DNA from 3 places in the Paenibacillus sp. G2S3 genome. Region 3 is predicted to be linked to each of the others. Evidence: riboswitches for the same ligand, from Rfam matches in the RefSeq annotation. Region 3 holds a riboswitch; each other region holds the start of a gene.
The links. A riboswitch is a leader RNA that binds a small molecule or an ion and turns the genes downstream of it on or off. The one in region 3 is predicted to bind cyclic di-AMP.
Positions count from the first base shown of each region.

Region 1 (10,319 bases), 1.7 Mb from region 3:
AATGCCTTTCGGACAAGCACGCACACAGTTCTGTGAGTTACCACAACCGTCAATACCGCCATCGTCCATCAAAGCGTCCAATCTTTCATCCGCATTCATTTCACCCGTAGGATGAGCATTGAATAGGCGTACTTGAGAGATGGCTGCGGGTCCGATGAAATCCGTCTTCTCGTTGACATTCGGACAAGCCTCCAAGCACACGCCGCAAGTCATACATTTAGATAATTCATAAGCCCACTGCCGTTTTTTCTCCGGCATCCGTGGTCCCGGTCCAAGATCGTACGTACCATCAATTGGAATCCAAGCCTTCACACGTTTAAGTGCGTTGAACATCCGAGTACGGTCAATCACTAAGTCACGCACCACCGGAAATGTCTTCATTGGCTCAATGCGTACAGGTTGCTCCAGATTGTCTATAAGCGCTGCGCAGGCTTGGCGAGGTTTGCCGTTAATCACCATCGAGCAAGCTCCGCATACTTCTTCTAGACAGTTGGAATCCCAGCATACCGGAACGGTGCTGTCACCTTTGGCATTCACAGGGTTACGCTGAATTTCCATCAAAGCACTGATTACATTCATACCTGGACGATAAGGAAGCTCAAATTCCTCAATATAAGATGAACTTTGTGGATCGTCCTGGCGGGTGATGATAAATTTCACGTTTTTGGGAGCTGTAGCTGTTTCCGCCATAATGGTTCCCTCCTCAAATTGCCTAATTTTATTTCGTAAAGCTTGCCTCGCAAGCTGGTTCGCTCCTGAGAAAGATTAATCCTTCGAATAATCACGTACCCGTGGTGGGATCAGTGAAACATCGACTTCGTCATAGGAGATTTGCGGGCCATCTGCAGTCCAGGCTGCTTTCGTGGTCTTCAAGAATTCCTCATCATTACGATTTGGGAATTCCGGCTTGTAATGTGCGCCGCGGCTCTCATTGCGCATAAGGGCTCCTAGTGTCATCGCTTCGGACAGCTCCAGCATGTTCCATAGCTGACGGGTGAAGGCCACACCTTGGTTATTCCAGCGGGACGTATCATTCATATTAATATTGCGATAACGCTCTTTAAGCTCTTTGATTTTACCAATGGTCGCTTCCAGCTTCGGATTGTGCCGCACAACCGTCATATTAGCGGTCATCCATTCGCCTAGTTCTTTGTGAATCACATAAGCATTCTCTGTACCTGACATCGATAGCAAGGACTCATATTTGTCCGTCTGCTTTTTGTGGAAGCTATCGTATACGGAAGAAGAGATATCCTGTGATGATTTCTTCAGACCTTTAATGTATTCAACAGCCTTCGGTCCAGCGACCATCCCACCGTAAATAGCAGATACCAGAGAGTTAGCGCCTAGACGATTCGCTCCATGATATTGATATTCACATTCGCCTGCCGCAAACAGACCAGGGATGTTCGTCATTTGGTTGTAATCAACCCACATACCGCCCATGGAATAATGCACAGCCGGGAAGATTTTCATCGGTATTTTACGAGGATCATCCCCCATGAATTTTTCGTAAATTTCAATAATTCCGCCGAGCTTCACGTCCAGCTCTTTCGGATCCTTGTGAGAGAGGTCCAAATACACCATGTTCTCACCATTAATGCCCAGCCCTTGATCTACACACACATTAAAAATCTCACGTGTAGCAATATCGCGCGGCACCAAGTTACCGTAAGCCGGATATTTCTCTTCAAGGAAATACCATGGCTTTCCGTCTTTATAAGTCCAGATACGACCGCCTTCACCACGTGCTGATTCTGACATCAAGCGGAGCTTGTCATCACCTGGAATAGCCGTTGGGTGAATCTGTATAAATTCTCCGTTGGCATAATGTACGCCCTGTTGGTACACCGCACTTGCGGCTGTGCCCGTATTAATGACGGAGTTCGTCGTTTTACCAAAAATAATACCAGGCCCGCCACTAGCCAAAATAACAGCATCTGCAGGAAAAGTCTCAATCTCCATCGTCTTGAGATTCTGGGCACTAATGCCGCGGCATACGCCTTCATCGTCGATGATGGCCGAGAGGAACTCCCAGTTCTCACGTTTCGTTACAAGACCTTCAGACTCCCAGCGGCGCACCTGCTCATCCAGTGCATACAGAAGCTGTTGGCCTGTCGTTGCGCCGGCAAATGCCGTACGATGGCGCTTCGTACCGCCGAAACGACGGAAGTCGAGTAATCCCTCAGGTGTGCGGTTGAACATTACGCCCATCCGGTCCATAAGGTGGATGATGCCCGGTGCCGCTTCACACATCGCCTTGACTGGTGGCTGATTTGCCAGGAAGTCACCACCATAAACGGTATCGTCGAAATGCTCCCAAGGGGAGTCGCCCTCCCCTTTCGTATTTACAGCGCCATTGATGCCGCCTTGCGCACAAACGGAGTGTGATCTTTTTACAGGAACTAATGAGAATAAATGAACATGCGCGCCGGACTCCGCTGCCTTGATGGTAGCCATCAGGCCGGCCAGACCGCCGCCCACGATAATGATATTTGCTGTTGCCATGATAGTTCACTCCTTTTATCAAAAATATCAGAAAGGATTCTGGAATCTAGTCCTGAGAGGGTAATTCCTTAGATGAAAGTCTTTATGGACTGAGCTACGGAAGCTGCGCTTTGAAATTCAGCATCACGGAAAGTGACTAGCGAAATGAGGAACATGAATGTTACAAGAACAAATATACCGAGACAAAGGTAAGAGGATACCCGCTGTGAACGAGGTCCTACCGTGATTCCCCAGCTGATCAAGAAAGACCATAGGCCGTTCGAGAAGTGAAAGCATGCAGCAACGATACCGATAATATACAGTGTCAACATCAGTGGTTGAGTCACAATATCGTGCATCAGACCGCCCAGTTCTTCGTGCTCTACACTACCAACTGCCACCTGTACCCGGGTTTGGAACAAATGCCAGACTATAAAGATAAAGGTAATAATTCCTGTAATGCGTTGTAGCGTATAACGCCAGTTTCTTTCAATGTTGAAACGGTTCAAGTTCGGCTTGGATTGATAGGCAATATACAGTCCGTATACGCCATGGTACAGCAGAGGAAGCCATATACCGAACAATTCCAGGAAGAAGACAAGCGGTAGGCTATTCAGCCATATCACACTGTCAGTGAAACCGGAAGCGCCACCCTCTACAGCCGCAAAATTCGTCATCATGTGCTCAATGAAGAAGGCTCCAAGCGGGATAACGCCTAGCAAGGAATGAATCTTTCTGGAATAAAATCCTTTCATACAAAGTACCCCTTTCCGATTAAAACAGCGTTTTCATTTTAATGTGTATTCACCGCCGGAACTACAATTGACACAGGATAACATAGACTATGTAACGACAAAACGCCTATATTTACTGTTATCCTTTAGTTTCCCGGACTTTGTTTTCTTTTTCACAAATTGTGAATATCTTGTGTCACTTTTCATGTTACTCCTTTTTCCCTTATAAGGGAATTGCAATCTAATTATTAATCGTTATACAATAAACGCATAAGAATAGATTTTATATGATAATAATTCTCATTTAGAGAAGCAACATTTTCCGACAAAACTTTTATTCCCTTATGGAGCAAGAAGTATTGTCTTCAAGGCTATGAATTTCGTCACCACTGTTTATAGATTGCACTACGAGAGGAACATAAATATGTTTGACGATTTAGATGTTTTTGCAGCGGTTGTAGAGCATTCCAGTTTAAATCGGGCCTCACGCCAGCTCAATCTGTCCCAGCCTGCCCTATCCCGTAAAATCTCCAAGCTGGAAGAACGTCTGGGTGTCGCGTTATTTAATCGTTATGGCAAGCGGCTGGAGTTAACCGAGGTTGGGCGTCTTACTTATTCCTACGCGCTTGAACAACGGCAGCAGCGCTCTAAATTTCTGGAGGCTTTGTCTAAATACAAAGAAGGCGAGCCAAAGCTGGTCACCTTAGGGGCGTCACTCACCTCACTGCAGACCACTCTGCCTCCACTGGTTAATGCATATATGGAGAAATACCCTTCAGCAGAGCTGAAGCTAATCACAGGCCGAACGCATGAGATTGTCTCCTCTGTCAGTGAAGGAAAATCAGATATAGGTCTAATCGCTTCCTCCATCCAAGAGCCTGGGCTGCGCTGTATTTCTCTGTTTGAGGATCAACTTCGACTGGTTGTTTCTGAGCATCATCCTCTGAATCAATCATCAAAGCTAACCATGGATGATCTGTCCCGGCTGCCCATGATCCTCTTCTCCAAAGGCACGTGGTATCGCCGTCTAACAGACGATCTGTTCCAGCGCTGTGGGATTGATCCAGACGTACGTATGGAGATTGACTCCTTCGAAGCCATCGTGCGGCTACTGCCGACGGTCAATGTGGCTGCTTTGCTGCCTAAGTCTTATCTGCGTCCGCAGCTGTTAAACGGCGGCGGGCTGGTATCTCTGCATATTAAGGAGCTGGAGCAGACGCAGCGAACTACCTGTCTGATTTACCGTGACGATGGAAGCCTGAGCACAGCGGCTCGCAGCCTGGTACAGGTTACAGAAGAGATGTTTCTGACGGAACGAGAGAAGTAATCTCTGTTTCTCTTGTGCAACCTAGATTTAAAAAGCCCTCCGTCCCATGTAAGGACGGAGGGCTTAACTATTTATTCTTGGTTTACAACTTCCTCCTCAAATCGATCAATACTTTCATTAGAACCAATGAGTACCATAACGTCGCCCTCACTCAAATGATCATGCGCCGTTGGAGCAACTATAATTCCACTTTCCCGGTTCAGGGCAACAATACTGCAGCCATATTTCGCTCTTGTATTTAAATCCGACAAGCTTTTCCCGTTCATGCAGGAAGGCACGGTTAGCTCAACGATTTTATAATCCTTGGACAGTTCAATATAATCCAGCAAATTGGGCGTCACGAGCTGATGCGCCACCCGAATCCCCATATCCCGCTCCGGAAAAATAACCCGGTCTACGCCCAGCCTGGACAACGCACGACCATGAAGGATCGAGATCGCCTTGGCTACTACTTGCTTGACTCCAATCTCTTTTAACAATATCGCCGCCAGAATACTTCGTTCCATATTGTCACCAATCGCTACAATCCCACAGTCAAAGTTCCGTACGCCGAGCGAGCGCATAATCCCTTCATCTGTAGCATCAGCCACTACCGCATGCGTCAGATGATCGCTCATATCCTCCACGCGCTCCTCTTGGTGATCGATGCCGAGCACCTCGTAGCCCATTTCCATCAGCTCAAGCGCGAGACTTGAACCGAAGCGGCCTAAGCCGATTACTACAAATTGCTGTGCTTTCATTTCGGATTAACTCCTATCCAATAATTATTTTACCTTCTGGGTGCTTATACAATGGTTTACCCTGTTTTGGTCCAAGCGCATACACTAATGTTAATGGACCTAGCCGACCCGCAAACATCGTCAGACAAATCAGAATCTTGCCGATAACAGACAGTTCAGGTGTCAGCCCCATACTTAGTCCAACCGTAGCAAAGGCTGAGGTCGTCTCGAATAGTATTGCTAAGAAATTACTATCCTCTGTTGTGGACAGTAACATCGACACAGAGAGGACCAATAGTAAAGCCAGTAAAGTTAACGTCAACGCTTTATAGATACGCTCCTGAGCCAATCGATAACGGAACAGCACAACATCTTCACGCCCGCGTAGCATCGCGATTACTGCACCAATCATAAGGGTAAAGGTTGTAGTCTTGATCCCGCCACCTGTTGAACCCGGTGATGCACCAATAAACATAAGGATAACCATAAAGAACTGCGAGGCTTGCCGCAGCCCGGCAATATCCACCGTGTTGGCACCAGCGGTTCGGGGCGATACAGACTGAAAGAATGCCGATAATATTTTGCCGCCGAAATTCAGATTACCCAGTGTGCGCTGATTCGTAAATTCAAATATAAAAATGACCAAAGCGCCGATAAGAATAAGCCCTGCAGTGGTAGAGAGTACAACTTTGCTATGCAAAGATAATTTACGTTTGACACGAAACTCCACCAGATCCGACATGACAATAAAACCGATTCCGCCGGAGACAATCAGAAACATCACTACGATATTCACAAGCGGGTCATATACATAATCGGTTAAACTCCGGAAATCCCCGAAAATATCAAATCCAGCATTATTAAACATGGATACCGCATGAAATATCCCAAAATAAATGGCCTTGCCGAGCGGCATATCAAATGCCCAGCGTATGGACAGTAGCACCGCTGCACAGCCTTCGATGACCAAAGAATAAATAAGTACCCTCCGGATCAGTCGAACAATCCCCTCCATTGAGCCTTGGTTCATCGCTTCCTGTAGGATCAGTCTGTCCCGCAAGGAAATTTTACGTTTCATCATCATGGCAAATAAGGTCGCCATCGTCATAAACCCTAAGCCGCCGACCTGGATTAGCACCATAATCACGGTTTTCCCAAAAATGGTGAATGTCGTCCCGGTGTCCAGCACCACAAGTCCTGTCACGCAGGTTGCCGAAGTCGAAGTAAACAACGCATCAATAAAACTCAATGCATTCTGGCTAGTACTCGAAATGGGAAGCATAAGCAGCAAGGCGCCTATCAGAATAATCGATGCAAAACCGAGCACCATAATTTGAGGCGGAGAGAGCTTCAGAAACTTTGATTCAGAAACCCTGCGAAACTGTGAAGCCACTATGCTCACCCTCTTATCTAATTTAAAGAATTCCAACAAAAAAAGCACTGGAAAACCAATGCTACCCTTGGTCCCTGCAGTAAATTAGCCTACGAGGTTAGCTGACGGATTCGGACTGTGCAGGCTGCCCTATTCGTTCCTAGAACGAAATTCACCCCTGATGAATAAAGACACCGTTTACGGCGTATACTCATCTTTTCATTACTTCTTGTGGTTCCCCCGTTTTCACCTGAAATTCGGCTATATACAATTGCATACAAATTATATATGTTATTTCGATAAATCACAAAGACACTATTAATGGTGATTCAAATGAAAAATGCGGTTTGGAGAGGATGTACCAATAGGAGTGCCTTTTCTCATCACTTTTCCGTGTTTTCCCTGCAATTGCATCGATTTTCATGAAAAATGAAGAAATGATCACCTTAAATTCATGGTATATATTCAGTTACCTATTCTATAATATCTCTATTACCCATAAAAAGAATATACGATGATTTTTGTAACTATCATGGCACTAATACTATAATGGAACATAACATTGTCAGTTTACAAGGAGGCGTTACATGAATCCCGTTGGCCAGCCCTTACAGCAACGTGCCCTCTCCAAGAGGCTCATCATCTCGGGCATTATCGGTCTTATTCTATTTATTATGTTTCAGATTGCTCCCTCGGTGCTAAATAGCCCTGCCGGGGAAGATTCTACTGTCATCAGCAAGGCGGAAGCCCGCGACAAAGCGATATCATTCGCAGAACAAAAGCTAAACTACACCCATGCACCAAATGATCAGTGGAATGTACTGTACGAAACGGACTCTTCCTTTTATGGTTATATGTCCCGCGAGAAGCTTTTGGAGGACTATACAAAGAAGAAATTGGATCAACGATATCCTTTTGACATTTTCCGTGTAACACTTAGTCCTTCAGCGGAACAAGAGCCACTGATCTCCGTTGACCTCAATATGTATACTGGCGCAGTTGTCGCTTTCACACAAGGTGCAGAAGGATCAGGTGCCGGGTTACCAAGCACTGTATCCACCAGTGCAAAAGAAGAGGACAAGGGTACTGCCTTGTCTCTAGCACAAAAAGAAAATCTTGCCCGCCCTTGGCTTCAGGAATGGGATGTGAATCCCGCCAAGCTGCAAATTGAGTCGAATACGGGAAACTACGGGCTCGTGTATACAGATCGTTCCGTGCAGATCGGTGAATCCTTGCTACACTATTATTTCGATTTCGCTGGCGAACAGGTATCCAGCTTTAAAGCAGGATTCACTGCTCCAGCCTGGCATACCTCCTACGTGAAGGACCAGACCTCTCTCGCGGAAAAGCTTACTCTATTCGGCTACGGTCTGCCTACCTTAGCTTTAGGACTTCTGGCACTTATCTACAGCATACTTAGAAGAGAACATACCTCCTTTAAGCGTGGAATATTCCTAAGCTCGGCTTATTTTGTAATCATGATGATCAGCACCTATAATATGCTTCCTGAATCCTCAGGTGAAGGACTCGAGGCTCAGATAACTTCCGTCATTATGTTCATCATTTATGCCTTATATAGCCTTCTAATGTCCTCCCTGCTCTATTTTTCTTTAGTTGGAGGGGACGGCCTTTGGAAAAAAGAAGAAGGGATGAATCCGTGGCCCCGTGCCAAAGAGCCTGGCTATGGAAAATATGTACTGGATAGCATCCGGGCTGGATACGTCTGGGCATTCGTGCTGCTAGGGGTGCAGACCCTTATGTTCATCGTATTATCATTTACCTTGCAGAACTGGTCCACTACTGACGCTACTCAATCTCCTTACAACATGAGATATGCTTGGCTGCTGCCCATCGTTGCATGGCTCGCTGGTTTATCCGAGGAAGCTATTTATCGTTTTTTCGGAATTCCTATGTTGAAAAAAGTATTCCGTAGCACGTTCATTGCTTGCCTGATCACCACGCTGGTCTGGGCGTTTGGCCATACGCTGTATCCGATCTACCCCATCAGTTCCCGTCCTATTGAGCTGACCGTGATCGGGCTGCTCTTTAGCTATATTTTCCTTCGTTACGGCTTTATTGCCGTCATGTTCAGTCACGTTGTGTTTGACAGCATTTTGATGGGCGCCACACTGATCTTTATGAAGGAAAGCGTGAATGTTGGGGCTGGTATCTTCGCGATTATCATGCCGTTCATAGTCGCCTACATCGTCTATCGGTTTAATCCTCCGCAAAAATCAGAACCTAAGCCGGTTGAACCTACATCTGTAATTTAAAGAAGTAACGGGTGGATGGAAATCCGATAATGAAAAAAAGGTGTCACAGCAGAAGCCTGCTATGACACCTTTTTATATTTACGTAAATATCATTCCAGCATGTCAAATGCCTATGTCGCTGGCTCTTCATCCTTGAGCGCCTCAAGGATTTGACTAGCCAGCTTTTCGCCAATAGAAAGTGATTTGAAATCCTCTATGGAGGCTTCTTTAATTTTCTTTAGCGATCCGAAATGCTTAAGCAGCGCCTTGCGACGCTTCTCCCCTATACCTGGTATGGAATCCAGCTTAGAGGTCACCATGGACTTCCCACGCTGTTCACGGTGGAAGGTAATAGCGAACCTATGCACCTCATCCTGAATCCGTTGCAACAGATAAAATTCCTGACTATCCCGCGCCAAAGCGACTGGTTCTGGCGGATCTCCAACCAAAAGCTGAGCCGTCTTATGCTTATCATCCTTAACGAGGCCGCAGACCGGAATGAATAACCCCAGCTCGTTCTCCAGAATATCAATAGCTGAGGATATCTGCCCTTTACCACCATCGACTACGATTAGATCTGGTATCGGCAGGTTCTCTTTCAGCACTCGTTCATAACGCCGCCTGATGACCTCGCGCATCGTTCCATAATCATCCGCACCCACTACCGTACGAACCTTATATTTACGATACTCTTTTCGTGCGGGCTTGCCATCAATGAAGACAACCATCGCAGAGACCGGATTGGTCCCTTGAATATTCGAGTTATCGAATGCCTCGATCCGGCTTAAGCGTTCGAGCCCCAAGCTCTCACCTAAGCTAATCGCAGCACCAGAGGTACGTACTTCATCTCGTTCAATAAGCCGGAACTTCTCGTCGATTGCGACTGTTGCATTTTGGCAGGCCATACCGACCATCTGCTTCTTAAGGCCACGCTGTGGCACTAGCACTTTGGTACCGAGCCACTCCTGTAGAATAGAGGCGCCACCAGCGGCATCAACGACACCTGCTGCTGATGCTTCTGCAGCGGCCATCTCACGGGCCTCAGCTTCTTCCGGCGATTCGGGGGTATCTTCCCCCTTTTGCAGATCATCTTCGGCTGGAGCAGCAATGACAATCGCCGGTTTAGCTTCTGTATCAACCACTGCTTCCTCGTCAAGCACATCGGGCAGAAGAATTTCCTGCGGCAAGGCGGGATTATCACTATAATACTGCGTCACATAAGACATAAAGTCACTATAAGCTTCCCCATAGAACGGAAAGACAGAGGAGTGACGCTGAATCATCTTCCCTTGTCTCATGTACAGAATCTGTACACACATCCATCCCTTGTCTACCGCATAACCAAATACGTCACGATCCTTAGTATCAGTGGTGTTAATCTTCTGTTTCTCCATCAATGCATCAATATGGATAATTTGATCCCGGAGT
Region 1 covers NZ_CP126095.1:5,611,887-5,622,205, forward strand. Annotated here, with positions in the region: gene sdhB (succinate dehydrogenase iron-sulfur subunit) at 1-690, opposite strand, end outside; gene sdhA (succinate dehydrogenase flavoprotein subunit) at 766-2,508, opposite strand; gene QNH28_RS24680 (succinate dehydrogenase cytochrome b558 subunit) at 2,577-3,242, opposite strand; gene QNH28_RS24685 (LysR family transcriptional regulator) at 3,646-4,548, shown strand; gene QNH28_RS24690 (potassium channel family protein) at 4,620-5,288, opposite strand; gene QNH28_RS24695 (TrkH family potassium uptake protein) at 5,302-6,597, opposite strand; cyclic di-AMP (ydaO/yuaA leader) riboswitch at 6,731-6,912, opposite strand; gene QNH28_RS24700 (CPBP family intramembrane glutamic endopeptidase) at 7,227-8,912, shown strand; gene uvrC (excinuclease ABC subunit UvrC) at 9,023-10,319, opposite strand, start outside.
Region 1: another riboswitch for cyclic di-AMP. It lies ahead of QNH28_RS24695 (TrkH family potassium uptake protein); the one in region 3 lies ahead of QNH28_RS02655 (hypothetical protein).

Region 2 (10,319 bases), 470 kb from region 3:
TACATACCTGCTTGTGAGAAAATGAGTGCGCCTGCTTTATGTCTATCCTCTGTGGCGTGGATATCCTCCATGAGAACATCACGGACAAATTCCTGATCATTTCCATCAATAATCATCCGCATGCCATTTCTGAGGAAGTTATCTTCTATTTCATCGACTTTAGACTCGAGAGCCAGCAGACCTTCACGCCGTGTAATAGACGCCCATTCCATGAACATAGTAATTAATTCGGGTTTACTGATTAATTTCTTTTTGACAAAAATCATTTTAAACAGACTTGGAATCTTCTTGACCTCCGAGAACGGAAAGGCCATAAAGATGGAAGCTGCCGTACCTACTAAGATAATAACGTAGGCGGCGGGTGTGGCTAAAGCGTGAAGAGGAGCGTGCTTGAGGATCATACCCCAAATTACTGCAACTAGACCAAAAATTAAACCGAGTATTGTTGAAATTTCCATTATGCACCTCGTCCATGAGATTATAAGATGTGTTCCGACAAAGCCGCGTATATCATCCTTGAAACAGCGGCAAGGCACTCTGTACGAAACCGAATAACGTATATTCTTATTTATCGACATCATTCCGTTTTTTGTGAAGTCATTTTTTCGGCTATAATGGATAAGGTAAGTAATTATTCATCTGTGGAGAAAACGGAGTGATACATGTGGGTGTGAAGCATGGTAGAGATTACGGTGAAATCTTAACGGATTTGACCGAGGCTGTCGGACGAATTTCCGATGGGTACTTATTTTTTGAAATGGATCCGGAAGAGTGGCAAGAATTGCCGCAGGAATCCAAGCTGGAGGTATGGGAGGCACTGGCTGAGGATCTTTTCTTCGCGCTGGGTAATGAACCTATGATTGAGGTGGGGAGCGGCGTTATCATATACGATAAAGACACGCACCGCATTAATATTTTAGTCGGAGAAGAGGATTTAGCCTCTGTTATTTTGATTTAAGAAGAGGTTGCGGTAGGAGTAATTTGCCCGTAGTTAGTAGCCCGTGTTAAAATTGGTATAGCCGAGTTATAATCGCTGGGATTCTTGAATACATTTAATCGAAAATATTGCCTTTATCCTGGCACATCCCTTGGACCTCAGAAGCTAAGGGATGTTTTGTTTAACGAATAAGACGAGTAAAGGGACCTGCGGATTTTACTGCAATTTCTAGTAAGGGAGGAAACGAATTGTTATTTACGGAAGAAGAACTGCGTGAACAGATCAGCAAGCTGGAAGGTTGGAAGCTGGAAGAGAATACCATGGTGCGAAAATATATGTTCAGCCAATATATGAAGGGTATTGCTTTCGTTGATGAAGTAGCGACCATTTCAGAAGCCTTTGATCACCATCCACATATTACGATTGATTATAAGACAGTGACTTTACGACTGAAATCAAATGAGGAAGACGGTATTACAGCTCTAGATATTCGAGAGGCACATGAATTTAATGAAGCCTTTGAGAAAAATCGTTAGTGTCACCCAAACTCATAAATAAACGCCCGTGCACAGATAGTAAACTATCTTCTGGCACGGGCGTTTTTAGTTGCTTAGGTAGATTATTTTTTCTCTGAGAGCCAGAGGGCGACGTTGGCAATCTCCTCGGGGGCCAACTTCTCCTTAAAGGAAGGCATTTGACCGCGTCCTTTAGTGACGATGCTGTAGATTCCTTCAGCATCATGCTGACTACCTTCATTTTGAAGGCTAGGTCCAACTCCACCTTGAAGCTGATCGCCGTGACAGGTGATACAGCTGGCTTTCACGGTTGCTTCCGCTTTTGCCGCATCCAATTGAACTTCCGGCATCGTGGGCTTATTCTGTTCAGCTACCTCTTCTTTACCTGGAAGTGTAAACATAAGTACTACCGCAAAGGCACAGGCGGCAAAAAACAAACCGCTCATGATCCATTTCTGCATCCCAGTTCGTCCCTTCTATGTAAGCTGCTCCCTACATTATAGCTCAAGGTGAAGCGTTATCATAGGGTTTGTGACAAAAAAATGAACGATAATGCCATCAACTCATTGAAAAATATGGAATTTAATATTATTTATCATAGACCATGCAATAAAAAGGTTTGTTTCCTGTGGGAGTTAGGCGCTCATACGTATCTGTAATCGTAAAACCACACTTTTGGTAAGTTCGGATCGCCCGCTGGTTCCAGGTCAATACCTCTAGATCAATCTCACGCTCAGGATAACGAATCAAGGCGGCTTGCACGATCGCATCTACGAATAGTTTTCCTAAACCTTGGCCACATAGATCGGGGTGCATGCCAATTCCCAAACGAACAACACCTTCCATTGGAAACAATTGCGCGAATCCGCACAAAGTGCCTTGCCCATTTAATATAGAGACATATTGCTCATTCCGTAGCTGAGGGTCACCGAACTCAATTTCAAGAGCCTGCATTTGCTCCCAGGGCATCCAGCCATAAATATCATAGGGGGCAGTGTAATCCCAGTTGCAAATCTCTTCCGCATGACTGGTCTCCATAGGCGCTACATGAAAAGTAACAGAGGGATTTATCATAAGGTCAAAGACCTCCTTTCACGGGGGTGTTAACTCAAAATATAAAAAAGTAGTTTCACACCATACTATATGTCTTAGATTTTTCGCTTAAAACGCTCACTGTCGATATAAGGTCACCGAAGGCGGTTATGCTTGTAGCTAATTATATACAAAAAGAGGGATAGTCAACTCAGAAACTTTATGAGAATTATTGTTTTACAAATTCTGAGAGGGGTAATTATTAAATAAGACAAAAAACAAGCTCTTCCCCAAGAATTAACATCTTGGAAAAGAGCCTATGTACGATTTACTTATTGAACATCATCATTATCTTCTGTCTCAGAAGCAACAGAATGATAAGCATCCGTGCTCATAATTCGTTTAGCACCGATGTAGCGTTTCACGTAGTAGCTATCACTCAGGGAGCTAATCGTTACACCGCGAGAGGAAGATGCATGTGCAAACTTGCCTTCACCGACGTAAATACCGACATGGGAGACACCCTTACCACTTGTATTGAAGAATACAAGATCTCCAGATCTTAAATCATCCTGGGAGATAGCAGTACCCATTTGATACTGGGAACCTGATTGGTGTGGTAGGTTGATACCGATTTTATCAAACACATACATTGTAAATCCGGAGCAATCAAATCCATTTGTGGAGATGCCGCCGGATACGTACTTACTTCCGATGGTCTTGTCGATCACTTTATCCATTTTGGAATCGGCGAAAGCGCTTCCTGCTCCGATGGTGAAGATAATGGAAAAGCTAAGTACTGCTGCTGCTAGCTTCTTCTTCAAAAGTGTATACCCCTTCCGGATGCCTACGAGGTTAGCTTAAGGGTTCGGTTGAAGGTCCCCTATGACCCCTCTAAAAATGGAGGTCAATTCACCCAAAGTTGGTTCCCCCGTTTCCCTAATAGTTAGGAAACTCGGCTCAAACTGTTGATTAGGAATAGCTTGTAATCAATACATGACAAAACCTTTGTAAATAATAACTTAATGATTACAAAAATGTTACTAAAATCTTACTGCAGTTATTGTAACAAAGAGAATGTCGCTTGGCAATCGTTTTTAACATAATCATGCAGAAAAATTCGTATTTTTAAAGACAAATTGCATATGTAAGCGATAATATTAAACTAATTTTTATATTTATTGAAATTTTTATCAAATAAAAGTGTTTAAAGTCCGTTCTAGTGGTGTAAAGAATAGAATAAGGCAAAAGAAAACCTGGATTCGATTAAGGTAATAATCAAATCCAGGTCTATATAATTGTAATTGTGAGGTTATAGTTGTGGGGAAGTATTAATCGTAGGCTACAGCTTGATATGATGTAGTACTCATTACTCTTTTAGCGCCAACGTAGCGATTGGCCCAGTAGGACTGGCTAAGTGAAGTGATAGTCACTCCATATGAAGAGGATGATTGTGCGAATTTTCCGTTTCCAACATAAATACCGACATGGGATACGCCATTGCCCAATGTGTTAAAGAAAACCAAGTCACCTGAACGCAATTTACTTTTAGCTACAGGAGTTCCGACATTATATTGAGCTTTTGAAGTACGGGGCAAAGAAAGGCCCACCTTCTTGTATACATACGTAGTGAATCCAGAACAGTCAAACCCGGCAGTGCTAGTACCTCCGGTTTTATAGGCAACTCCAATAGTCTTTGAAATAACACTGTCCATTTTAGAGTCTGCAAAGGCACTTCCTCCACCAATAGAGAATGCCATCACAAGTCCTAGCGCCGCAGCGACGCATGCTTTTCTTAAGTTCTTCAAAAAAATTGTACCCCTTCCAATGCCTGTGAGGTTAGCTTAAGGATTCGGTAGAAGTTTCCCTATGATCACTGCAAAGCGAGATCAATTCACCCAAAATATGGTTCCCCCACTTCCCGGTGCAAGGAATTCGGCGTTTTATGCACCAGACAGTGACTTATCGACAAGATTACGATAAATACATGAAGTTATGTAGAAATCGTTTCAAATGATTACAAACTTGTTACCAATGGAACAGGACTTATTGTAACAAAGTCTTTATGATTTTGCAAATCCTCATAATTTGTCTATAACGCGAAAGAGTCCCAGCTCCTGATTTAGGAACCGGGACTCTTATATTATGTGTTGTAAGGCTTTAAATTATTGTGGAAATGCTTTACTGCACCATAGATGATATTGAGCGGAAATTCCCCACATTTTGAAGAGTGTAGAAGGCAATGGGGAGATTTGACGTATGATCAGCGCTGGCAGACCAGGGCAGAAGAGACCGGTAAGTCCGCACACTAGCAGAAGGATCAGACCCGCTGCACCAAGTATGATTGAAATTCCTATTGCTGGAATCAGCGACTTTAAGCAGATGAATAGGGAGGAGAACATCCCCGTACCACTGGTATAACCAAACTGCATATATAGAAGGAACAGGCGCACGATAAAAATGTATATAAGCCATGCCAATACGTATGGAACTAGATGAAGTAACAAAGAGTAGTTCAGAAAGGAGGTTAAGAACAGCCCGTACATTTTTGGAGCAAGCCAATATAACGGAAGTAGAGCCAGTACCCATTCGATCAGACTGAAGATAAACACTGGAAATCCATAACGCTTCATGCCGGGAAAAAAGAATAGGCCACGCTCTCCTTTTCGCTCCTGATGGAGTTCATGCAGTAATCCGGCCCTTATGAAGGGCGAGAGTAGCAACCGCAACACAACAAGCCCTAGGAACATCCATAACCAAGTACGTATCGCAGGATCTGTGTTCAAGCTGAACTGTCCTTCGACATAATAGAGTAGTCTGCCCATTCCGCTGCCGCCAGCAGCTTTATCTGGATAGCGTAGTAGAATTGGAACGATAGCAGACCGGATGAAACCGTACATAAAGTAGCCCCAGAGCAGTCGGTAGATGAAGAGCAGAATCAGAATATAAAATTGCTCCTTCATGCTTTGCCAGCCGCGGGTTATCGATGTTCTCACAATCATTCACCTCACCAGACAAGAGTTCCGAGCACGGTTTCAACTAGTTTAGTTACACTTAAAGTCCAGCGGGAAAGTGTTTTGGGCTCTATTTCCGCCAGTCTGAAGTTATTAAGATGTTTGTTTTCTAAAAGAACGGTATGCTCAGGATCAATCTCAGCAGAGAGGAGAAGATTATCGCTTAACAACTGGAATGTAGTCTCTGCTCCTTCACCGTTCCAGACCCGCTCTGCCGCAGAGCCATCTGCGAATGTGAATTTAATGGGAACGTCCACGTAATGGCTCCCTTTGTTTGTAATCTTTACTATGGATTCGTAGCTCTGAGCATCGCTGCTGCCGTTCTTTTTAATCGTAATCGTATCTATTGAGAAATCAGGAGCACCACCACCATAAACATAATCTTCGAAATAAGGCTGCCATGATTTTTTGGTTACCTTCTCAACGACTTTTTGAAAATCAGACGTAGTGGGATGCTGGAAACGGAATTTACGTGCGTAAGTGGACATGATGCTGTTCATTGCTTTAGTGCCTACTTGGCGTTCGATATCCTTAAGTACTAGCTTTCCGCGAATATATACATTTCGGCTATACGATTCTGCCCCATCATATTTCCATGTCTCTAAGTTAAGTGGCTCTGATTTGGTCACCAAGCTGGACTGCAGAGGGAGATTAGTTTTTATACCGTATTCTTGCTCCATGAGTCTGTCTTCAGCGTAAGAAGTGAAGCTTTCATCTAGCCAAGCCTCCTCGAATTCATTGCTGGCTATCATACCGTAGAAGTATTGATGGCCAATTTCATGAACGACGGTTCTTTCAAGTGAGGTGTCAGGAGATGAGTCAGTGGCTCCAAATGCTGTAACGAGTGTAGGATACTCCATTCCTCCAGCCCCATTGCCCTCCTTAGGTGGAACGATAATAGACAGAGTCGAGTAGGGATAAGGACCATACCATTTGCTGAAGTAGGTCAGGGCAGCCTTAGCGGCCTGAAGGTATCGTTCCTTTAAGTCTTTGTGCAATGGATCGAGATACACCTTAATCCGTACACCAGGTACTTCTGGCGTAGAGAAGGCTTCTTCTGCTACTGTAAAATCAGGGGAAGCGGCCCAAGCAAAGTCATGGACATCGTCAGCGTAGAACTGATATATTTTTTGATCTTGTTTCAGCTTGGCATTCTTTACAGGAAATCCAGTCGCAGCTACCGTATAGTCGGAAGGAACCGCAATCGTTACATTATAGATGCCAAAATTGCTGTAAAACTCAGAGGTGCCGTGATACTGATGCAAATCCCAGCCTTCTTCCTTAACCCCACGTGTGCCCTTAGGCTCGTATACACTAAGCTTAGGGAACCATTGCCCAGCCATCACGAAATTCCCTGATACGCCCATACGGGCAAATATTTTGGGAAGCTGGACCTCGTACTTGAGTTTAAGTGTGACACTCTCTCCGCCATTAACTGGCTGTGGGAGATGTACCTTTAGGAGTGTCTTGTCGTTGACGTTACCATCATCGGGTTGTACAAATTGCACTCTTTGCATTAGTGATGTTCCTTCTGTTGTGCGCAGATCGGTTAAAGTCATACTTCCGAAGCCATTCTCTGGCATGGTGTCACCTCGAAGCGTTCCTCCGGATTCCTTCATAAAGGTAGTATCTGGCGAAGCAAAAGCATTTGGATACATATGAAAATACAGATCACTTACTGGTTTTGAACCGGGGTGTGTCCAGGTTACCGTCTCAGAAGCGATTAAAGTTTCTGTATCAGGAACAAGCTGAACATCGATGTGATACTCGACAACGCGTTGGCTTAATGCCTCTTCTGCTGGAACGGGGGCGCTATCAGGCAAAGCCTGCTGTGGTGCAGCTGCAGGAGCTGTGCCGCTTGAGGACTTGGCCTCTTTTGAAACAAAGCTAGTAACAGAAGATGTAGAGTTATCCCCCGAATAGACCCATATTCCTCCTAGTAGCACGAGGGCGGCCAGGGTCGCAAAGATGATGATGTACCTTAATGACAGTGACTTCATACTGTGATTCCTCCCGTGACAAGCATCTACGGGATGTATATGTTTGCAATCGCCGCATTATTAGCTAAAATTAAATTATTCGTAAGAGGAAGGGTGTGCACTCGTGGACAACATACAACCGGAGGGCAAGAAACAGATTGCCTTAAATATTGTGAATGCCAAAAGTAAACATAAAGGCTTTGGAGCGGGCTCTATAGAGCTCAATAACGTATCGCCTGTCATTATTGATGGCGGTGAAGCGGTCATTGATATCGGTGCCATGCATGCCAAGAGTAAGGTTGAAAAGGGTATTAAATTCTCCATGAACCGTGAGGACGTACCTAATGGAAGACAGGTTTGGGTGGTATGGGTAGCAGTGGACCGTACCCAGGATAGTCAATTCTATGGTGGAATAACAGCCTGTGAAATGTGGATCGATACGGAAGCGCGTCGCGGTTGGAAAATTCTCGCCGAGCATGTCAATAAATTGGATGCTGCTCTAAAACGCAAAATCGATGTAGGAGGGCTTGGCGCAGTTGAAAAATCTGCCCTGAAATCCCTATTGATCTCACATAATGAGGCTTGGTGGACTGCGTCCTCCGATGAACTTAAAGCTTCACTGGCCGAGTAGGAACGAATTACCCGGTCAAGATTATCTGATACAGCAAAAAGGCTTCGACATCCTGAAATAGGAGAGTCGAAGCCTTTTTGCTATACATTGAATTAGCTTACAATTTACCTGCCGTACTAAGTTTACGCTTGAGTTGACTTACTCTGGCTTGACTGATCCCGAGGATTTCAGCAAGCTCTTTCTGATTGGCATATGGATGATCTTCTATGGCCCGCTCCAGGCGTTGACACATATCCTCTGTCTTCGTCTTCCGGATCGTGCTGCTGTGCTCTGACACTTCGCTTGCAAAATCCTGGCGCGCCTCCGGCACTTGAGACATGCGTTCAGGATCGGCAATTTCTTTTAGACAGCTACTGCAAATAAATTGCTCTTTATAGTAGGTGACATGGTCGTGGCTTCTGCAAAACGTACATTCTGTCGAGGTGTACTTCCTGAGTATGATGGTGTTATCGTTTAGTATAAAAAATTCGATAGGATCACCAATGTCGATATTACGAGTCATACGGATTTCTGCGGGAACCACAATTCTCCCAAGACTGTCTAAACTCCGGATCATGCCTGTATCCTTCATCCCATGTCCCTCATTTACATCTTTATATTTTGGTTGCTAATAACTATTATAGCAGTAATTGTGAGTTAAGAGAATGGGGTGAATACAATTAATAAAGCGGTTACAACCTATATGGGAGAAGTGAAAACCGAGTTTGGCCATGCTATGGATTTTACAATGAATAAGTAATAAAAAAAGAAAAACCTCTTCATTAGATGAAGAGGTTAATTCAACCACCAGCGTTTAATATTGTTCCACAGGGAACGACTTTCTTCAGCAGGATCTACTTTGCTTTGCACATCATCGACGGCGGGAGCTTTGCCATGTTGATCACAGTATTCAGTGGGCTCAGTCCCACTAATGAAAGTCTCCAGTTCTTTTTCGGGACAGGCTGCTGTAGCTAGCTTGCCGGATTGCGGATTGATGTAAACACTCACCACGCCATCTGGAATGGGAAAAATCTTAGGCGGGATATTTTCCAGCGCTTTTTCAGTAAACTCCGCAAAAATTGGAGCTGCCCGTCGACCGTCGGTAGTTGTGATGTCGCGCCCCTTGTCATATCCAACCCAAACTGCAGTGGATAGCTCGGGAGTGAAGCCTACCATCCAGCCGTCTGTATCCGTAGTTCCGGTCTTGCCGGCTACCGGACGTTTGATTATAGAAGCTACGCGATTTCCTGTTCCCCCAGTCTCAAATACCCCCTCCATTAAACGGGTCAGCACATAGGCGGCAGAAGGCTCTACAACGGCTTCACCCTTTGGCTGTGGTGCTTCATACAGCACCATACCATTGGAATCCGTTATTTTTAGAATGGCTGTGGTTGGCATTTTCTGACCACTGTTTCCAATAACAGCGAAGGCCGCGGCCATTTCTAACGGACTGATCGGTGAGGTGCCGAGTGCCAGTGACGGCACGCTTTGAAGCGGACTATCAATGCCCATCTTGGCTGCCATCTCGCTCACTTTATCCGCGCCGATCTTCATGATCGTATTCACAGCATAGATATTGTCGGATGCTGCAATGGCTTGCCGCATATTGATTTCGCCCAGGTACTTATCCCCGAAGTTCCGAGGCTGGTAGGTTTTGCGATTGTTATCATAATGGAACATCGTTGGCTGGCTTTTGAAAACGGAAAGACCAGTCATCTCTTTAGAAGAGAGTGCGGCTAAATACATGATGGGCTTAAAGGACGAGCCAGGCTGACGTGTGGTGGCCAGTGCATGATTGTATTGGTTGGTGCGATAATTTTTTCCGCCGACCATTGCTTTGATGTAGCCGGTGCGAGGATCGATGGATACAAGTGCGGTTTCCAGATCACTTTTTTGATCCATCTCTTTATCGACTGCTTGTTCTGCGGCATGCTGCATGTCAGGGTCAAGGGTAGTGTAAACATTTAGCCCCCCTTGTTCCAGCTCATCACTGCTGATGTGAAGAGATTCTGAGGCCAGATTGCGGATGTAATCTCTGAAATATGGTGCAGCCACAGTGGTATCCTTCTGGCCTTGTGGTTTTAAGTTCAAGTCCTTCTGAACAGCCTGTCCTGCTTCCTCTTGTGTGATTTCTCCTAAATTAGTCATGACGGTTAATATGATTTTTTGGCGCTTTTTAGCGTTGTCTAAATGATTGTACGGTGAATAATAGGTCGGTCCTTTTGGAATCCC
Region 2 covers NZ_CP126095.1:110,673-120,991, forward strand. Annotated here, with positions in the region: gene motA (flagellar motor stator protein MotA) at 1-458, opposite strand, end outside; gene QNH28_RS00520 (hypothetical protein) at 665-958, shown strand; gene QNH28_RS00525 (4a-hydroxytetrahydrobiopterin dehydratase) at 1,186-1,473, shown strand; gene QNH28_RS00530 (c-type cytochrome) at 1,557-1,913, opposite strand; gene QNH28_RS00535 (GNAT family N-acetyltransferase) at 2,041-2,526, opposite strand; gene QNH28_RS00540 (C40 family peptidase) at 2,817-3,308, opposite strand; cyclic di-AMP (ydaO/yuaA leader) riboswitch at 3,314-3,455, opposite strand; gene QNH28_RS00545 (C40 family peptidase) at 3,816-4,244, opposite strand; cyclic di-AMP (ydaO/yuaA leader) riboswitch at 4,298-4,435, opposite strand; gene QNH28_RS00550 (hypothetical protein) at 4,650-5,480, opposite strand; gene QNH28_RS00555 (M1 family metallopeptidase) at 5,492-7,498, opposite strand; gene QNH28_RS00560 (YwhD family protein) at 7,602-8,108, shown strand; gene QNH28_RS00565 (AbrB/MazE/SpoVT family DNA-binding domain-containing protein) at 8,206-8,679, opposite strand; gene QNH28_RS00570 (transglycosylase domain-containing protein) at 8,883-10,319, opposite strand, start outside.
Region 2: another riboswitch for cyclic di-AMP. It lies ahead of QNH28_RS00545 (C40 family peptidase); the one in region 3 lies ahead of QNH28_RS02655 (hypothetical protein).

Region 3 (10,319 bases):
CGTCAGCAGCTTTTTTCTTTTTACAGTACTCATCTTATTCTCCCTCTTCCTACCGTAAGGTTAGATATTCTGCAATGGGGCCGAGTACAATGACCGGCAGGAACGTCAGCGCACCGATAATTACTACGGTACCAATCAGAATACCGGTAAACAGACCATTGTCTGTGCGGAATGTGCCAATCGTCTCAGGAACCGGCTTCTTCTTAAGCAGAGAACCTGCCACCGCCAGCATTGCGATAATAGAGACATAACGACCTAGCAGCATGACAATCCCGGTTGTAACATTCCAGAAGGTTGTGTTGTCTGCAAGTCCTTCAAATCCTGAACCATTGTTCGCGGCAGATGAGACATATTCATATAACACTTGGCTGAGTCCATGGAATCCAGTGTTCGTAATCGCCCCTTGGCCCAAATCGGTCAGAAATGCAGCTGCGGTTGGCACAAGGATAATGAATGGATGAACAAGGATCGCAATGGCAATCAGCTTCATCTCCTTAGCCTCTATCTTCCGTCCGAGGAATTCCGGTGTCCTACCGACCATCAGACCGCATAGGAAGACCCCCAGAATCGCATACATCAGCATATTGATCAGTCCGACACCTTTACCTCCGAAGACATTGTTGAGCATCATCAGTGCAAGAGGCGTAATGCCTCCCAGCGGTGTCAGCGTATCATGCATATTGTTAACACTACCTGTCGTAGCTGCGGTTGTTACTGAAGTAAACAAGGAAGACTGCGGTATGCCGAAGCGCACCTCTTTACCTTCCATGCTACCTTGTGAAGATTCGATTCCTAGTGCATTGATCGCCGGATTACCCTTCGATTCAGCATAATAGTTCAATCCCAGAAGTAGTACGAACAAGGTCATCATTGCGGTAAAAATAACCCAGCCCTGACGTTTGTTCTTGGCAAACAATCCGTACATATAAGGGAGCGAAGCTGGCAGCATCCACATAGAGAGAATCTCCAGCACGTTCGTAAGTGGATTAGGGTTCTCAAAAGGATGGGATGAATTGGCTCCGAAGAAGCCGCCACCATTGGTGCCCAGATGTTTGATCGACTCCAAAGAAGCGACTGGACCGATAGCAATTTGTTGTGTTTGGCCCTCTAGTGTAGTGACTTCAAGTGATGGCTTGAGCGTTTGCGGCACATGTAGTCCTACCAGTACCAACGAAACTAGCAAAGCTAGCGGAATGAACACACGAATATGTGCTTTAACGAAATCCTCGAAGAAGTTCCCTACTGATTTCCGTCCTGTGATCCCTCTGACAAAGGCCACCGCAACAGAAAATCCGCTCGCTGCAGACGTGAACATCATCATCGTGATGACAGCCATTTGTGAAAAATACGAAAGTCCCGTCTCCCCGCTGTAATGCTGCAGGTTCGTATTGGTCATAAAGCTGATTACTGTATTAAATGAAAGCGTCTGTTCCATATCCGCAATTCCATTCGGATTTAACGGTAGTCCTCGCTGTAATCTAAGAACAATATAACTGAAAGTAACGAGTACGATATTCGTTAAAACAAAGCTGAGGGCGTACTTCTTCCAGGTCATACCGTCCCGTTTTTTCAGGCCGAGCAGCTTATAAATTCCTTTTTCCATGCCTCCAAACCATCGATCCGTACGGTTCGGTTCATTAGAAAATACATGATATAAATATGTGCCCATCGGCTTAACCAGCAAGATGAGAATTACGATTACAGCAACAATTTGTAAAATGCCCATGAATGCCCCTCCTTAAAATTTCTCCGGATGAATCAATGCGTAAACCAGATATACAAACAGCAGTAGGGTAACAGCGATTACTAGAATCACAGCTTATCCCTCCCTGTATCCTCAACTACACCTGCGCACCAGCGCATAAATCCATAAAATAACCCGTAAATTACAGCTAATGAAGCCACCATATACAGATCCATCATATCTCCCGCACTCCTTCTTTTATCCTTGATGAGGTGATTTATCGATCAGAAAATCAGCATCACCACTGTGGGAATAGATTACATAACTCGCGCCAAGTCTTTTATAGACCAATCTAGGATTTATTGAGCTTGTGATTACAAAAATCGGCTGCGTCGTCCAGGTGCGGCACATCTGAATGTAGCGGCAGCATAACGTAAAACTGCTCTCGAACAGATATACCCTGCCTACCGGGAACGGTGGGCGAAACCAAGTGTTCTGATGGCGGGTATCTACTAGAATGACCTGCTCAACACCCATCTCCTCGAGTAAGGTTTTCTCAGCCACATTGTTGGTCAATCCCGCCATCTTAATACCTCTGAATTTCAGTAGTTTAATGAAATGTTCTCCAGCCTTCGTTGGCGCACATACAAGCACATATTCATTCTGATCCGTCATCTCTTATTCTCCTCAAATGCTTTACTTGTAAGATCAGAAAGTGTTCACCCTGATCATTTAAGAAAAGCTACCGCTAATGATGAATTTAACGACCTCTTCGTGAGGGTCTCCATATATGCTTTGCTAATAAAAAGCACAGCAAAAAGCCACAAAGGATCTCCTCTGTGGCTCGCTAGCGGTCACATTGCACTCATCCTCTCTACATACGCTTACGAGGTTAGCTGTCGGATTCGGGCGGTGAGAGTCGCCCTACCTGTATAGATGCAAGCTCACTCGCACCCTCTACAGGATTCACCCCATAACCGGCTTCCGACTCTCACATCGTCTGCCGATTGTTGGTTCCCCCGCTTTCCTTATCGGAAATTAAGCGGATCAAATATTCGATTGTTGTTGAAACAGGAGTAATCATACCCTTATGCAGGAAGTATTGTAAAACCTGATTGATGCCAAAATAATGCAAATTAAAAACTATTTTAGCATTGGATAGCGCTTACTTGATATCCAATCTCTCTATATCTCTTGTTTGCTCCATTTTGGCTCAATTAGCGAAAAATGGTCTTACCATGTGATTTTATTCACCACAAATGGAGAAATCACCAAAAATCGCCTTTATAGGTAAGGAAACAAGAAACCGAGATTAAGCGAGGAAGAGGCTCGATAACTCGTAATAAATACCTATATAGCTTCCTTTTTCGTCGCAGTCGGCAGGATATGGTTTAAATTGCGCTCAAAAGAACACTTTCTGTTTTTACAGAAACACCTTGAAAAGAGTATGATTCGGGTTGAATCTAATTCACGAAATGAAATCAACGCTGAGTTCCTGCATTTGCAGGGAGCGGGGGAACCATCAGGCCACATGGCCTACTTGGGGTGAATCCGAAGGAGACTATTCAAGTCTCGCATAGGTAGGGCGACTCTCACCGTCCGAATCCGACAGCTAACCTCGTAAGCGTAAAGAGAGAGACCCTTGATCCGCCACGCTTTGGCACAGGTGTGTATACACCTGTAATCCAAAACCGCAGCAGAGGTCCTCCTCTTGCTGCGGTTTTTGCGTTACCTGAACCTACTCGGGTAATAGCATGCTGGACGGGGTGAAAGGAATGAAACACTATTATTGGGGAACTCAGCAAGGGCTACTTGAGCCGATAAGTCTAAATTATGTTTGCTTTGGAGCGTTATGGTTCGAAGAAGATCATCACAGAACTATTGTCGGCTATGCATTTGGTCAGAACCAGATTGAAGCACTGCGCCATTTCAGCAACCCTTCTACTTGTGAACGCTGTATGGACCGAAAAATTATATACGAAATATATAAAAATATCCGAGAAAAACAGCAGCTGCAGGATTGGGCAGCACACCAACGTTTCCCTTGGCTCACTGCCTTTAAAGAACCTTGGAAAGATGTTGCTGTCGGTTGGTACGTAATGAGATCCCGCAACACTTTTCCCTTACATTTATCCGTTATACGCAAACAGAAATTCCGACTATGGCTGGAGCATGCCGCAGTCTGTGAGAACGAAGCTGAAATGCTCGCTTATATAGAGAAGGCTAACGTCGCTCACCATGTTGAGCTTAAGCTTTTGCAAAACTAAGGAGGAGAAACCTGTCATGGACCAGCGAAGACTATCTCGCATTGAAGTATTCGTCTTTGATTCACCTGAGCCTATTCACTATGGAATGGAGGCCGAACCAGACAGTCGTTATGGCATTCTGAAACTTACCTGCAAAGGAGGTAGCAGCTGGGGAGCGTGTCTTATCTCTGCCAATACCAAAACCTTCGACCTCATTAAATGGAGCTCTTTTCTCAGAATGATATACCATTGCCGACTTGAGGAAGCCATAGATAAAGTGCGTATCCATGGTTCAGAGTGGGATCAGACTCAGTTTGAGCTAGTTCAAGGTGCTTTACAGGATTTAAAAGCCAAGCTGCAGGGTAAATCATTTGCAGGTCATATTGAGCAAGGTCGTCTGTACAGAGCGGTCGCCGGTGGAAGAGATTCCAGAGGAGGGCGGCTATACTATAAACCGTCTAAAGCAATGTCCAGTGTTGCGCTTCAAAAACATAGCTATCCAGAACCTGATACCAACGAGCTTATCAACAAATCCATTTCTTACTTTTCTATATTATAGGTTCATCCCATTACTCATTCTGAAAGGATCGTGTTTATCATGCCTGACCCCTTACCTGCCGAATCAAGACGCAGTACTATATTTGCAGAGTGTGTTCAAAAGTGTACGAATGAAATCTATACGCTCAGTTCCATGTTGTTACAACAATCAGCAGAAGCCGAGAAGGTTACTATCCGTACTTTTAAAGAGCTTCATAAAATATTTCGTCAAAAAAGCTTCGAAAGCCAGCTATTCTCTATCGAAGCTTACCGCTCTTGTATCCGACAATGCGCCGATTATTACGCACGCCGGTCTCTCCTGTCTGCCAAGGCATTGCCTTGGGAGGAGCAGCTCGTAAAAGTGATGTGGTACGGTCTAAAGCTATCTTTACCTCAAATAAGCATCATTCTGCAAAAGAGTGTTCCTGTACTGAAAGCGCAGCTTAGGCATGTGCGGGAGCAAATGACTGCTCAAGAGGATTTGCTGCCTAGTGGTAATTTGTCCGTTGTATAATCCCTCAAAGGGAAAAGATATTTGAGCGCAGCCCCATTCATATCGAATAGGGGCACTGAAGTCCGCAACTATCTTCCAAAGGCAGTTTATTCGCAAATAACGCCTTCTGAGTCCGGAGGAAGCTTGATTCCAATAAGCCATCATCAGAATCAAGCTCCACATAGCTAAGATCTACTCCGTCATAATGAATATCAGAAAAGGAGATACCGTCCCTCTACATAACTTTTACGATACGTACACAAAAAAGAAAGAAGCCACGGCACATGCCGCAGCTTCCTTATTTCCTACTATTACGCTTTACTCTTACGCGCCTTACCGTACATCCACAATCCCGCAATCATCCCCACCATGGCAATACCAGTCAATACACCCTGAGTGAAATCCATTAAAGTGGACCCATTGGTCGAGAGCATTCTACTAACCGTAGCCAGAGATACCGAACTCATTAAAAGCATCATATTGTATTGTTCACTTTTAGTCATGATTACCACTCCTTAAAAGTAATACGAAGCCACTTAGATCTTGTAAGCCTTCATCGCTTTTCTGATCTCTTTAATACTTGGACGTTTACCGTACATCAATACGCCCGTGCGATAGATCTTGGCAGCCAACCAACCAAAGATAAACGTGGTAACAAGCAGGATGGCCAATGACACAATAACCTGCCAGATCGCAACTTCACCAACACCAATTCGAAGCAGCATGGTCAATGGAGAGGTGAAAGGCACATAACTTGCTACCTTAACCAGTAGAGTATCCGCATTGGAGATACTGAACAGTGGAACATAGAATGCTACGAAGCCTAACATCATGATTGGCATAACCGCTTGGCCCAGATCCTCCGTACGGCTGACAATCGAACCTACAGCTGCATACATCAAGGCATAGAGGAAATAACCTAGCACATAAAGTACAATCCCATAAAGTAATAAGTTAATATTAAGCTGACCTAAATCTAGGTCTAAATCTTTCAAAATCGTTGCATTATGCGGAAGCTTAAGATTGACGACTACCGCTACGATAATAATGCCGATTTGTAATAATCCTACTAAGAAAACACCGATAACTTTACCGAACATTTGCGCTAAAGGCGACGCACTTGTAATCAGAATCTCCATGATCCGCGAGCTCTTCTCCGAAGTAATCTCAGCTGCGATCATATTACCGGTCATCATGATAGACATGAAGAACAGCATAAGCATGGCGTATACAATGACGTAATTGATTGCCGGAGTCGATTCCTGAGACGCATCTTTATCTCCCGCAGTTCCATCCGCGTTGAGCTGCTGAGTAGCTATCTGCACAGGTGTTGACATAGCAGCAATCTGTTCCTGCGTCAGCTTGTCGCCAACGATGAACTGTGTATTGGCCTGCTGAAGGGCATTTTGGAGATAGATTTGTGCATCTCCGCTCAGTTCGCCATCTTTACTATGGTAAGTAACGGGTGGAAGTCCTTCGCCAGTTGGTTCTGCAAAAGTAACATACCCCTCTACAGTCCCTTCATCTAATGCTTTCTTTAGCTCTGCATCATCGGCAGAAGTGTATTGCACAACTTTTGCCTGCGGCATTCCTTCAGGTGAAGTATATGCCTTCAACAACTCTGCAGCCTGATTTCCTTCTTCTGCGATCACAGCAATTTGAGTCTCTGCGTTTGTTGCAGAATCACCCTTAAACTGATCGATGATGTATGGAAGATTCATGCCAATACTGAGCAATAACACTAGAATTAAAGTAGTAATCATGAATGATTTCGTTCTTACTTTATTTTTAAAGGTAAAACCAATAATTGTCCCCATCTTATTCATGAGATTCACCCACCGCTCTGATAAAGATTTGATTTAATGTTGGTTCCTTAATTTCAAAATGCTCCACTTCACCCTGCGCCAACGCCTGCTGTAGGATACGCTGTGCTGCGCCGATCTCACTGATCGACAACAGATAACCCCGCTCTTGCCGCTGTACTGCAGTTACGCCTGTAATAGACTCTAGGCCGGTCACTTCATTAGCCGTACGCAACAATACTTGTTCACGAGGATACCCATTCTTGATCGTACGAATGTCGCCCTGTACGACAGTATTGGAACGATCCAATATCGTAATATTACGGCAAAGCTCTTCAACATGCTCCATCCGGTGAGTAGAGAATAGGATACTCGTTCCTTGATCACGCAATTCTTTTACCGTATCTTTCAGTAGTTCTACGTTAACAGGGTCCAAACCGCTGAAGGCTTCATCTAGGATGAGAATTTGTGGCTTATGAACGACTGCAGCGATAAAGCCCATTTTCTGCTGATTCCCTTTGGAGAGCTCTTCAATCTTCTTATTGTAATAGTCCGGAACCTCAAACCGATCAAGCCAATAGCGAAGGCTCTTATCTGCATCACTAGCTGACATCCCACGCAGGCGTGCCAAGTAGACGATTTGATCGCTTACCTTTACCTTTGGATATAATCCTCTTTCTTCGGGTAGATAGCCCATGATTTGCTGAAGTTCGCTGTTATACGGCTTTCCATTATACAAAATATTTCCACCATCAGGGTAAATTAGACCAAGCACCATGCGCATAGTGGTTGTCTTCCCTGCACCATTTGCCCCCAGTAATCCGTAAATTTCCCCCTTGCCTACCGTTAGGTTAATTCCGTTTACAGCGGTTTTTTCTCCATATTGCTTCATTACACTTTCCAGCTTTAAGGCTTCCATTTCTCTAGTCCCCTCTCTTGTGATCAATCAGGATAGGACGGTGTCCCTGTGTCCATAAACCCAATATTTCGTCTAATTCTAAACTTCGACTCTTGATAACCTTTACGCCCAAGTCCTGAATGCGTTTCTCGTTCTTAGAAAATTGTTCTATGATAAAAGAAGCTACACCCGGCGTATCCATAGTAAAGTTTAGACCTCCCGGTAATTCCGCTGATAACTCAGCAAGCTCCTCTTCATCTGCAACCTGTACCCACACCTCAGTCCAAGCACCGAATAGACTGTCTTTCTCCGCCATACCCAGCAGTTCACCCCTATGCATAAGCACGATATAATCTGCCAACCGCCGCACCTCTTCCACAATGTGTGTAGAGATAATCATCGTTGCATTGGTCTCTTCCATGTACTCACGAAGCGTCTCCATCATAATCTTCCAGGCAAAGGGATCAAGGCCAGAAGAGGGCTCATCCAGTAACAACAGACGTGGGCGTGACGCAAGTGCTGCGGCAATTTCGAATTTCCGACGCTCACCCTTAGACAGCTTAGAAAGCCTCGTACGATATGGAACCTCAAAGCGATCCATTAGATCCTGAAAATATGACTCGTCCCAGTTCGGATACCAGTGCTGTCGAAATCGGGATGCTTGTTCCGCATTCCAGTGATTCTCTTCCGTAATCGAATTCTCAGGGACATAAGCGATAGACTGTCGAAGCTCTAAAGGCAGCTCGCTATCATACTTATTTTCAAACCAATAAATATCGCCTTCCTCTGGGTTCGACAGCTGTAGCAGTAGATTCAGCAGCGTGCTTTTGCCAGATCCATTCTGACCTACCAAAGCTGTAATATAGCCTTGAGGCAGATTCAGGTTTAGCGGTCCAATTGTCTTGCTACGCCGCTGTTTACGTACATTCCGCATTTCTATCGCCATCTGTACCATCTGAGTAATCGCCCACCTTTCATTCCTGCTCTCTATATTTACGTTCTACAATTTCCTGAAAAATCTGCTCAAGCTCTTCCTTGCTGCAATGTACCGATCGACCGATATCTACTGCACTCTCAAGCGCTTTGCTGATCGCTTCCCGCTTATACTCCTCCATCGCAGAGGCACCTACATGGGATACAAAGGTACCTGTTCCTTGTCTTGTTCGTAGCAACCCTTCGTTCTCTAGATCCTGATACACGCGTCGTACCGTAATCACACTGCATTTCAGGTCTCCAGCGAACTCACGAATGGAGGGTAGCAGCGTACCTTCTGTAATGACTCCACTAATGATTAATGATCTAAGCTGAGTCTCTATCTGATGATAGAGGGGTTCAGCACTATTTTCGTTGATTTGTACGGGTATCCACATTATTTACACCTCGCCTTCCACTCTAGCATGCTAGAGCGCCATCCTTGCCGTTTCAGCTTCTTCATACGAGATTGCGACTCTTCAGTCGATGGATAGTCCATTTAGAGAATAATTGAACTGATATTGTCCCCAGTAAAAGTGACCCCCACATGATCGGAGATAGCAGCCCCCATTCCTTAGAAAGAGAGATACTATACATGAATAGGTTGCCTCCCCCTAGCAAAACTAGGAACGCTATTCCCCAAGATACCACCACGATTAGCGCTGTTAGAGCTAAGTAGGCTTTACCACTAAATAGATACTCAATGAAAATATATAGTCCTGAAACAATGAGACCTACACCGATCCAAGTAAGGGCAAAAGCAATATACGAGGGTAACGTCAATTCCTTTCGGAAATTCTCACCGAGCAAGTAAACAATACCGAAGTACAATACACCATTTAGAGCAAAGGAGCCTATCGCCTGAAACTTTCTCCGAGTTAATACTACAGTGATAGGAATCGGTAAAGATCGTAAGTAAACCAACATTCTCGTGTAGGAGTCTTCACTCCAATATTTCATAGAACGACGGGAGAATGAGCAACCGATTAGTGGCATTAGCGAGAGGAGCAAAAAATCCGCTATCATTGTCCGATCTTGATCACCTAGTACATCATTTGTTACCAAGCTAGTCATCCCTGCCAGATAACCCATAAAGATAATTGTAGTTATGAGTGTTCCAAATACTTTTAATTTGTCTCCTCGAAAATCAGAGCAAATGATAAACCACGAATCCTTTATTGTTCTCATTAATGCTAACCTCGCTTTACAATGTCTTCAGTGTCTTGCGGAAGCAGGTGTTCATATCCCTGTGCTTACTGTGTATATCTATATACACAGTATATGCCCTTAATTTACCATTGTCAATCCTGTAAATGGAAATTATTCAAGTATATTGGGAGGTATTAACTTCCCGCCCTTTGGAGAAGGCTTTGCACGTATGGGAAACTGATCATTACTGGGATTAACTAATCAGAGGATTAAATGGTTCTTGTGGAGAGGTTGAGCGAAGGACGAGAGAGAGGTTATCTTCATTGTTACTTCGCTAATGAGTAATAGATCAGGAGGCGGGTGCTAGGTGTGTTGCTGCTGGGCGGGAGTGAGCGCTGGGTGGATGCGATCGCTCAATGGATGCGAAGGCTCGGCGGGTGCTACTGCTGGGTGGATGGGATCGTTCGGTGGGTGTAACTGCTAGATGCAACTGCGGGGGTGAATGCGAGGTGGGTCAAATCTATACCTTCGACTAAAT
Region 3 covers NZ_CP126095.1:577,340-587,658, reverse strand. Annotated here, with positions in the region: gene kdpB (potassium-transporting ATPase subunit KdpB) at 1-33, opposite strand, end outside; gene kdpA (potassium-transporting ATPase subunit KdpA) at 50-1,726, opposite strand; gene kdpF (K(+)-transporting ATPase subunit F) at 1,739-1,816, opposite strand; gene QNH28_RS02660 (hypothetical protein) at 1,943-2,359, opposite strand; cyclic di-AMP (ydaO/yuaA leader) riboswitch at 2,550-2,739, opposite strand; cyclic di-AMP (ydaO/yuaA leader) riboswitch at 3,160-3,325, shown strand; gene QNH28_RS02655 (hypothetical protein) at 3,460-3,951, shown strand; gene QNH28_RS02650 (hypothetical protein) at 3,968-4,489, shown strand; gene QNH28_RS02645 (hypothetical protein) at 4,622-4,981, shown strand; gene QNH28_RS02640 (hypothetical protein) at 5,272-5,463, opposite strand; gene QNH28_RS02635 (ABC transporter permease) at 5,497-6,786, opposite strand; gene QNH28_RS02630 (ABC transporter ATP-binding protein) at 6,779-7,681, opposite strand; gene QNH28_RS02625 (ATP-binding cassette domain-containing protein) at 7,686-8,606, opposite strand; gene QNH28_RS02620 (GntR family transcriptional regulator) at 8,635-9,030, opposite strand; gene QNH28_RS02615 (hypothetical protein) at 9,092-9,820, opposite strand.